4 regions of the Neisseria weixii genome follow, and region 3 is predicted to be linked to each of the others. Evidence: predicted binding sites of a transcription regulator. Region 3 holds the regulator's gene; each other region holds the start of a gene.
What was found. The regulator FNR, encoded in region 3, switches genes on or off when oxygen is low (the NO sensors DNR and NnrR bind a similar motif). The targets are predictions, from matches to a motif close to TTGATNNNNATCAA.
Positions count from the first base shown of each region.

Region 1: the regulator FNR is predicted to act here: its motif matches at 1,209-1,222, upstream of ACFPVS_RS12585 (ATP synthase subunit I).
Region 2: the regulator FNR is predicted to act here: its motif matches at 1,410-1,423, upstream of ACFPVS_RS09980 (formate/nitrite transporter family protein).
Region 4: the regulator FNR is predicted to act here: its motif matches at 1,196-1,209, upstream of pflB (formate C-acetyltransferase).

Region 1 covers NZ_JBHSPY010000041.1:6,201-8,409, forward strand. The annotation lists gene atpB (F0F1 ATP synthase subunit A) at 1-600, opposite strand, end outside; gene ACFPVS_RS12585 (ATP synthase subunit I) at 590-943, opposite strand; gene ACFPVS_RS12590 (ParB/RepB/Spo0J family partition protein) at 1,328-2,188, opposite strand.
Region 2 covers NZ_JBHSPY010000022.1:18,336-20,544, reverse strand. The annotation lists gene ACFPVS_RS09985 (formate dehydrogenase subunit gamma) at 1-469, shown strand, start outside; gene ACFPVS_RS09980 (formate/nitrite transporter family protein) at 561-1,358, opposite strand; gene pntB (Re/Si-specific NAD(P)(+) transhydrogenase subunit beta) at 1,495-2,209, opposite strand, start outside.
Region 3 covers NZ_JBHSPY010000031.1:23,854-26,062, forward strand. The annotation lists gene hemN (oxygen-independent coproporphyrinogen III oxidase) at 1-766, opposite strand, end outside; gene fnr (fumarate/nitrate reduction transcriptional regulator Fnr) at 915-1,649, shown strand; gene ACFPVS_RS11510 (CysB family HTH-type transcriptional regulator) at 1,724-2,209, opposite strand, start outside.
Region 4 covers NZ_JBHSPY010000005.1:52,583-54,791, reverse strand. The annotation lists gene ACFPVS_RS04610 (adenylosuccinate synthase) at 1-1,070, shown strand, start outside; gene pflB (formate C-acetyltransferase) at 1,338-2,209, shown strand, end outside.

The DNA of each region.
Region 1 (2,209 bases), on a different contig from region 3:
TACGATATTTAACAGAAAATTGGCCGGTGCCAATTTCGCACCAAACGGCGCGCTGAACATTTCGTGCATCCAACCGCCGAAGCCTTTAATTTTAACATTGTAGTAAATACAGATAATCAAGACACCGATAGCCAATGCCAGCGTGGTATTCAAATCAGCGGTAGGTACGACACGCAATAATGCATGATGATCACCGGTAATACCCTGCCAGGCGACTGGCAACAAATCAACCGGCAGCAAGTCCATGGCATTCATCAGGAAAATCCATACAAACAAGGTCAAACCCAATGGCGCAACGGCTTTGCGGGACTGCTCATTATGGATAATGCTTTTACACATATCATCCACAAATTCAAACAGGATTTCTACCGCAGCTTGAAAGCGGCCGGGCACGCCGGCTGTTGCTTTCCTGGCACCACGCCATAAGATAAAGCTACCGATAATTCCCAACACGACGGCAAAGAAAATTGCATCCAAGTTGATGTAAGAGAAATCAGCAATATTTTTCAGGCCTTGGCCTTGGGTTACGTCCGACAAACTGGTCAAGCTTTGCAAGTGGTGCTTGATGTAGTCGGCAGCGGTCATAGATTCACCTGCCATAGTCTTTAACTCTCAAGTAATACAAAAAAACCAAATGGCTGACGCCGAGCAATCCGAAGAAAAACGGAAGAAAAACCAGCGATTCATGCCAAATTGCAAACACAATCAGCATCAACACCAGCGACAGCACTACTTTTAAAACTTCTCCAAAAATAAACATCCTGCTTTGCAGATAAGGATTATTTTTAACAAGCTTTAAAAGTAAAACTGCAATAGATGAAGGGATGAGATACGTGATTCCGCCGACCAAGGCCGACCAAAAACCGCTTTTGCCTACAATTATTGCACTTAAGGCAGAAACTGCAAGCAAGACAATCACTTGTAAAATTAAAATTTGCTTCATATTTTTAAGGCGATTGAGCCACAATACTAAAGCGAGGCTACTATAATCAAGAAGTGCTATGTCGTCAAGCGATTGTTAAGCTTTGTGAAACGTTATTATTTGAGGATATGTCAATTTAAGAAAAGTTCTCTGTTTGGCAGTTTGGCAATTGCTATTCCGTGAAGATTTTAACACAAATTACACATTGTTACATGCTTATTAATCTTGAAATACAACAATTTATAAACACCTAACATATTCCATCCCTCAACTTCAAATAATCCCTTTGATTTCAATCAGATTTTAATAAGGCCGTTTGAAATTTCAGACGGCCTTAATTATCATTTTTTTGTGTAAAAGAAACAGTTTACTTAAAATTTTTTGGCCTCGCCTCTGAAATAAAGGTTACGCTTCGTATTGAATGCCCAATTGTTTCAGCAGATATTCAAATGTTTCGGGCGTGTCGAAATGCAACACGATTTTGCCTTTTTTCTGATTGGTGGTTTTGATTTCGGCATTCACGCCCAAACGCTCGGTCAATACGTCATTCAAACGCCGAACATCAGGGCTGATGGTTTTCTTCGGCTCGACTTCTTTGCTTTGATGCGCCAACTGACTGCGGCGCTCTACTTCGCGCACTGACCAGCCGTTTTTCACTGCTTTTTGCGCCAATTCCAACTGCTCAACTACCGGCAGCGTCAACAATGCGCGCGCATGCCCCATTTCCAAGTGGCGGTGGTATAGCATATCCTGCACCGGCTCGGGTAAGCTCAGCAAACGCAAACTGTTGGAAATTGCGCTGCGGCTTTTGCCGACGGCCTTAGCCACGGTTTCATGCGTCAAACCGAATTCATCGACCAAGCGTTTCAAGCCTTGTGCTTCCTCAATCGGATTCAGGTTTTCACGTTGCAGGTTTTCGATCAAACCCATCGCCAGCGCGGTTTCGTCGCTGATGGTTTTGATCACTACCGGAATTTCAGTCAATCCGGCCAATTGCGACGCGCGCCAACGGCGTTCGCCTGCAATCAATTCGTATTGCGACAAACCGTGTTCGCGCACAATCACCGGCTGAATCACGCCTTGCGCTTTAATCGAATCGGCCAACTCTTGCAGCGCTTCGTCATCCATCTGCACACGCGCCTGATAGCGGCCGGGCTGGATATCGCTGATGTCGACGGAGGTCAGGCGGTCGCTGGTACTGTTGTCCACCCCATTGGAAATCAAGGAATCTAAACCGCGGCCCAAACCGCCTTTCATTTTTGCCATATTGTTATCCTTTATTTTAAC
Region 2 (2,209 bases), on a different contig from region 3:
CATTCAATTTTTCCGTTATTGGAAATTCAACTTCTTTGATAAAGAGGATGTGAAATGGATGAAGTCGGTGACCACCATTTTGAAAGGCCATGAAGTGGGTGATGTCGGCAAATACAATGGCGGTCAGAAAGGCATGTTTTGGTTAATGACGGCTTGTATGCTGGTGTTGGTGATTACTGGTGTCATCGCATGGCGTCCGTATTTTGCCGAGATGTTCCCGATTTCGGTGATTCGTTTGGCGTTGCTGTTCCATGCCGGTGCTGCGATTGTCTTGATTGCCGGTATTATCGTGCACGTTTATGCAGCTATTTGGGTTAAAGGCACGGTTCGTGCTATGACCGAGGGCGTGGTTTCGCAACAATGGGCGAAAAAACACCACCCGAGATGGTATCGTGAAGTGATGGCCAAAACCGATGAAAAACCGGTTGAAACGTCAATCACAGATGTCAACCAGCAACACAAGCTATAAAAGCTTAGGATAGCGCCAGAATAATTTAGGGTGCTGCATAGCAAAAGGCCGTCTGAAAAATATTTTTCAGACGGCCTTTTTAATCGTTTTATCAATGCGTAGAATCAGCTGCTTCTGCTTGCTTTCGGTAAGCCAACACATAAAGCATACCGACAAATATTGAGCCACCGACCGCATTACCCAAGTAAACCGACACCATATTGTGCATAAACTGCGCCCAAGAAATATCGGCACCGCCCCAAATCGCAGCCGGAATGACAAACATGTTGGCAACAACGTGTTGAAAACCGATTAACACGAAAATCATAATTGGAAACCAAATCGCCAAAATCTTGCCACCGTAAGTATGCGCGCCGTAGCACAGCCACGCACCCATCGCCACCATCCAGTTACAACCAATGCCGGACACGAAAGCATGTGCAAAGTCTGCCGAGACTTTGGTTTTTGCCACGGTAATGGTTTCGTGTAGGTAATGACCTTCGGTCAAGCCCAAAAAATGGCCGAAAAACCAAGCTACAAAAAATGCGCCGAGTACATTTGTCAACGATACAATCAGCCAGTTGCGCATCCATTGAGCAGCAGTAATCTTTTTCATCATCAGGGCCACTGGCAGCACCATCATATTGCTGGTAATTAGTTCCGCGCCACCCAATAAAATACAAATCAGGCCGATGGGGAAAACAGCCGCGCCGAGCAAGGTGGCCAAGCTGCCCATTTCTTCCGGCATGCCGCCGACTACGCGGATGTAGGCCAGATAGCCGATGGAAATAAATGCACCACCCAAAAAGCCCAAGACGCTGAGTTGCAGCGCGTCACCATTGCCTTTTGCGACGCCTTTATCAGCGGTGGCGCGCAGGATTTCATGTGGATATAAATCACTCATGTTTATTGTCCGTATTGAATATAAGCGTTATTTTACGGTGGTGAAACGCTGTCGCGCTTGATATAACTCAAGGGTGTATTTTTGTTATTCCATGTAATGAGGCCGTCTGAAACGTTTCAGACGGCCTCAAGTCGGTTTCGGCTTATTTTTTCAGTTCGGCCAAAATATCATCAACGGTTTTCTTGGCATCGCCGAAGCACATCACGCTGTTTTCGTTGAAAAAGAGCGGGTTTTGCACACCTGCGTAGCCGGTGTTCATCGAGCGTTTGAACACCACCACTTCTTTGGCTTTCCACACTTCCAACACCGGCATGCCGGCAATCGGCGAATTGGGGTCGGTTTGTGCGGCGGGGTTGACCGTATCGTTGGCGCCGATCACCAGCACCACGTCGGTGTCGGGGAAATCGTCGTTGATTTCATCCATCTCCAATACGATGTCGTAAGGTACTTTGGCCTCGGCCAGCAACACGTTCATATGGCCGGGCAGACGGCCGGCAACGGGGTGGATGCCGAAGCGCACTTCGGTGCCGTTTTTACGCAGAAGCTCGGTGATTTCGGCCACCGGATATTGCGCCTGTGCCACCGCCATGCCGTAGCCCGGGGTAATGATGACGCTCGAGGCGTTTTTCAGCATTTCTGCCACTTCGGCAGGCTTGGCTTCGCGGTATTCGCCCACTTCTTCGCTGCCTGCGGCGGCAGAGGTGCCGTCGGTGCCGAAGCCGCCGGCAATCACCGAAATAAACGAGCGGTTCATGGCTTTACACATGATATACGACAGAATCGCGCCGCTCGAGCCTACCAGCGCACCGGTAACAATCAGCAAATCGTTGCCGAGCATAAAGCCCGCCGCTGCGGCC
Region 3 (2,209 bases):
GGTGGGCATAGTGATACAGTGCCAAACGGTCGGGATCGAGGCTGAGCACGGTATCGATGGTGGCTTTCATGCTTTCTACCGATTGATGCGGCAGGCCGTAAATCAAATCGACGCTGACGGATTTGAAGCCGGCTTTGCGCGCGGCATCAATCACCTCTTTGGTTTCTTCAAAGCTTTGAATGCGGTTGACCGCTTCTTGCACTTTCGGGTCGAAATCCTGAATGCCTACGCTCATGCGGTTGAAGCCGAGTTTGCCGAGGTTGTGTACCGTTTCGCGGCTGACTTTGCGCGGGTCGATTTCGATGGAGTATTCACCGTTGGGCATGAGTTGGAAATGCTTGCGAATCATCTTAAACACACGCTCAAGCTGGTCGTCGCTTAAAAAAGTCGGGGTGCCGCCGCCGAAGTGAAGTTGCGCCAATTGATGACGGCCGTTGAGATGCGGGGCGAGCAGTTCCATTTCACGCTCGAGATACTCAATATAAGCATCGGCGCGGATTTTGTCTTTGGTGATGATTTTGTTGCAGCCGCAGTAATAGCAAATGGTATTGCAAAACGGAATGTGAATATAAAGCGATAAAGGCTTATTGAGCGCGCCCAGACCGCGTAAATGCAGCGCATGGGTGTATTCGGCTTCGCGGAAACCATCGTGGAAGCGGTCGGCGGTGGGGTAGGAAGTATAGCGTGGGCCGCTTGTCGGAAGCTTGGCAATTAAATCGCGGTCGAATTCTGGTAGTTCGTTGTTTTGTATCGGGATTATTTTCATGATGGTCGTGTTGTGTTATATTTTGTTTAACGAATTAGTAAAACTCGATTTAGTTTGCTAGAATGCCACATTATGATAAACCTGTCTTGATATGAGTCAAGGGAAGCTCAGTCAGAACAAGAAGTTTTATAACAAAGGTGTTTGTTTTATGGCCGCACACAATTCTACACATCAATTGAAAGCACTGTGTTCCACGTGTTCCTTGCGTGAACTTTGTTTGCCCGTTGGTCTGATGCCTAACGAATTTTCCCAATTGGATGCCGTTATCCGTCAGAGCCGCCGTCTGAAAAAAGGCGAGTATCTGTTCCGTGCCGGCGAGCCGTTTACTTCTTTGTTTACCATTCGTGCCGGTTTTTTTAAAACCACAGTGGCAAGCCAAGACGGTCGCGACCAAGTAACCGGTTTCTTTATGTCGGGTGAGTTGATCGGCATGGACGGCATTTGTTCGCATGTTCATAGCTGTGATGCCGTGGCCTTGGAAGACAGCGAAGTGTGTGAATTACCGTTTGCACATATGGAAGAGTTAGGGCAAAACATTCCAAGTCTGCAAACCCATTTTTTCCGCTTAATGAGCCGCGAGATTGTACGTGATCAAGGCGTGATGCTGTTGTTGGGTAATATGCGTGCCGAAGAGCGATTGGCTGCGTTTTTGTTGAATTTGTCGAATCGTTTGTATTCGCGCGGTTTTGCCGCCAATGATTTCATTTTGCGCATGTCGCGTGAGGAAATCGGCAGCTATTTGGGTTTGAAATTGGAAACTGTCAGCCGCACGCTGTCGAAGTTCCATCACGAAGGTTTGATTGAAGTGGAACACAAGCATATCAAGATTCTTGATTCGCGGGCTTTGAAAAAAATGGTGTCTGGCTGTGCGCATGCTATGTAAGGCTTGGACATTAAAAGAAAGGCCGGTTTGAAACTTCAGACGGCCTTTTGATATTTTAAGCAAATATGAACGCTTTAAATAGAAAAATCTTCCACAATCGGCGCATACAAAATACGATCGATGGTTTCGCGGTTTAAGTGCGGGGCGAACATTTTGATAAAGTCATAAGTATAGCCGCGCAAATAAGTATCGGAACGGATGGCAATCCATGTGGGTGACGGTTCAAACAGGTGGGCGACATCAATCAATTCCAAATCCTGATCGGCTTGCGGATCGTAAGCCATTTTCGCCATCAAGCCCGCGCCCAAGCCCAGTTTGACATACGTTTTCAATACATCGGCATCGGCTGCAGCCAAAGCTACCTCCGGCTGCTCCAGCTTGGCTTTGCTAAAGGCACGTGCAATGCTGCTGCCGGAATGGAAAGCAAATTCATAAGTAATCAGTGGAAAGCTGGCTAAATCTTCAATGCTGAGCGGATTCCTACAATCCAGCAAAGGATGGTTTTTCGGCACTACCACGGCATGATTCCAATCGTAGCAATTGAGTTTGTGCAATTCAGG
Region 4 (2,209 bases), on a different contig from region 3:
CGGAAGCATTATTGGGTGAAATCGACGAATTGAACGCCGCCGGTGTCAAAAATGTAGAAGGCCGTCTGAAAATTGCGCCGACTTCACCTTTGATTCTGCCTTATCACATCGCTTTGGATCAAGCGCGTGAAGCGTCTCGTGGCAAAGCGAAAATCGGCACCACCGGTCGCGGTATCGGTCCTGCTTATGAAGACAAAGTGGCACGCCGCGCGATTCGCGTCGGTGATCTGCTGAATCTGGACAAAATCCCTGAAAAATTAGAAGCGATTTTGGCTTATTACAATGTGCAGTTGCAGCATTTGCATGGTGCAGAGCCGGTAAAAGCGGAAGATGTGATGGCGGTGATTGAGCAAGTAGCACCGCGCATTGTGCCAATGATTACGGATGTATCACGCGTGTTGAACGATAAATCACAAGCCGGTGAAAAATTGCTGTTTGAAGGTGCGCAAGGTACTTTGCTTGACATCGACTACGGCACTTACCCGTTTGTGACTTCATCTAACTGCTTGGCCGGTGCAGCTTCTGCCGGTGCAGGTGTAGGTCCACAAATGTTGGATTATGTGTTGGGCATCGTGAAAGCGTATACCACACGCGTGGGTTCGGGTCCGTTCCCGACAGAGTTGTTCTGCGAAGTAGGTGCAGGTTTGGCCGAGCGCGGTCATGAGTTTGGCTCGGTTACCGGTCGCGCACGCCGCTGCGGTTGGTTTGATGCGGCGGCTTTGAAACGCTCTATTCAGGTAAACGGTATTTCCGGTATGTGTATCACGAAATTGGATGTGATGGACGGTATCGAGGAAATCAATATCTGCGTAGGCTATGAATTGCCGGACGGCAGCAAAACTGACATCCTGCCTTGCGGTTCGGATGCAGTGGAATTGTGCAAGCCGATTTTTGAAACGATGCCGGGTTGGACGGAATCGACTTTCGGTATGAAAGAATACGATGCTTTGCCGCAGAATGCCAAAGCCTATCTGAAGCGCATTGAGGAAATCTGCGGTGCGCCGGTAGCGATTGTTTCGACCGGCCCTGATCGTGAAGAGACTATTGTGTTGCACCATCCGTTTGCATAACAGGCCGTCTGAAATCCAGCCCTTAAAATCGACAAGATTTTAAGGGCTGGATTGTTTTATTCTACGCTGATTTTTAGAAAATTTCAGGGTAATCCAAATGTAGTTTTAAGTAGCTGCAATCGGACTTGATGTAAATCAAATCGAACTGGATAAGTAGTTTTATTTCATTTTTTGTTCCTACCTTTTCATCTTAAAAAGTGCTATTCTTACATATATAAATTATCTAGTTTGCTTTAGATTTTACTTTATTTAAAACAGGAGTTTGATATGTCTGCTGATGTACAAGAACGCCCATTAGGCTGGGAGGGCTTTATAAGCGGTGACTGGGAAACCAATGTAAATGTCCGTGATTTTATTCAAAAAAACTACACGCCTTATGAGGGTGATGCCGGCTTCTTAGCGCCAGCTACTGAAGCCACTACTAAATTGTGGGCAGAAGTAATGGAAGGCATCAAAGTCGAAAACCGCACCCATGAGCCTTACAAAATCGATGCGCAAGTGGTTTCCGGCATCACCAGTCATGCGCCGGGTTATATTGATAAAGATTTGGAGACCATCGTTGGCTTGCAAACTGATGAGCCTTTGAAACGTGCCATCATGCCGTTTGGCGGTCTGAAAATGGTGAAAGATGCGTGTAAGGTCTATAACGTTGATTTGAATCCTGAAGTCGAAGAAATCTTCACCAAATACCGTAAAACACACAACCAAGGTGTGTTTGACGTATATACCCCTGATATCCGCCGTTGCCGCAAATCAGGCGTGATTACCGGTTTGCCTGATGCCTATGGTCGCGGCCGTATTATTGGCGACTACCGCCGTGTGGCTTTATACGGTATTGATTTCTTGATGAGAGACAAGCTAAATCAATACAACTCGTTGCAAGCAGATTTGGAAAACGGCGTGAATTTGGAGGAAGTAATCCGCCGCCGCGAAGAAATCAACGACCAATACAATGCCTTGGCGCAAATGAAAGAAATGGCAGCGTCTTATGGCTACGATATTTCTAAACCGGCGAGCAATGCGCAAGAAGCGATTCAGTGGACTTACTTCGCTTACTTGGCTGCTGTGAAATCGCAAAACGGTGCCGCCATGTCGTTTGGCCGCGTATCCTCATTCTTGGATATCTACATTGAGCGTGA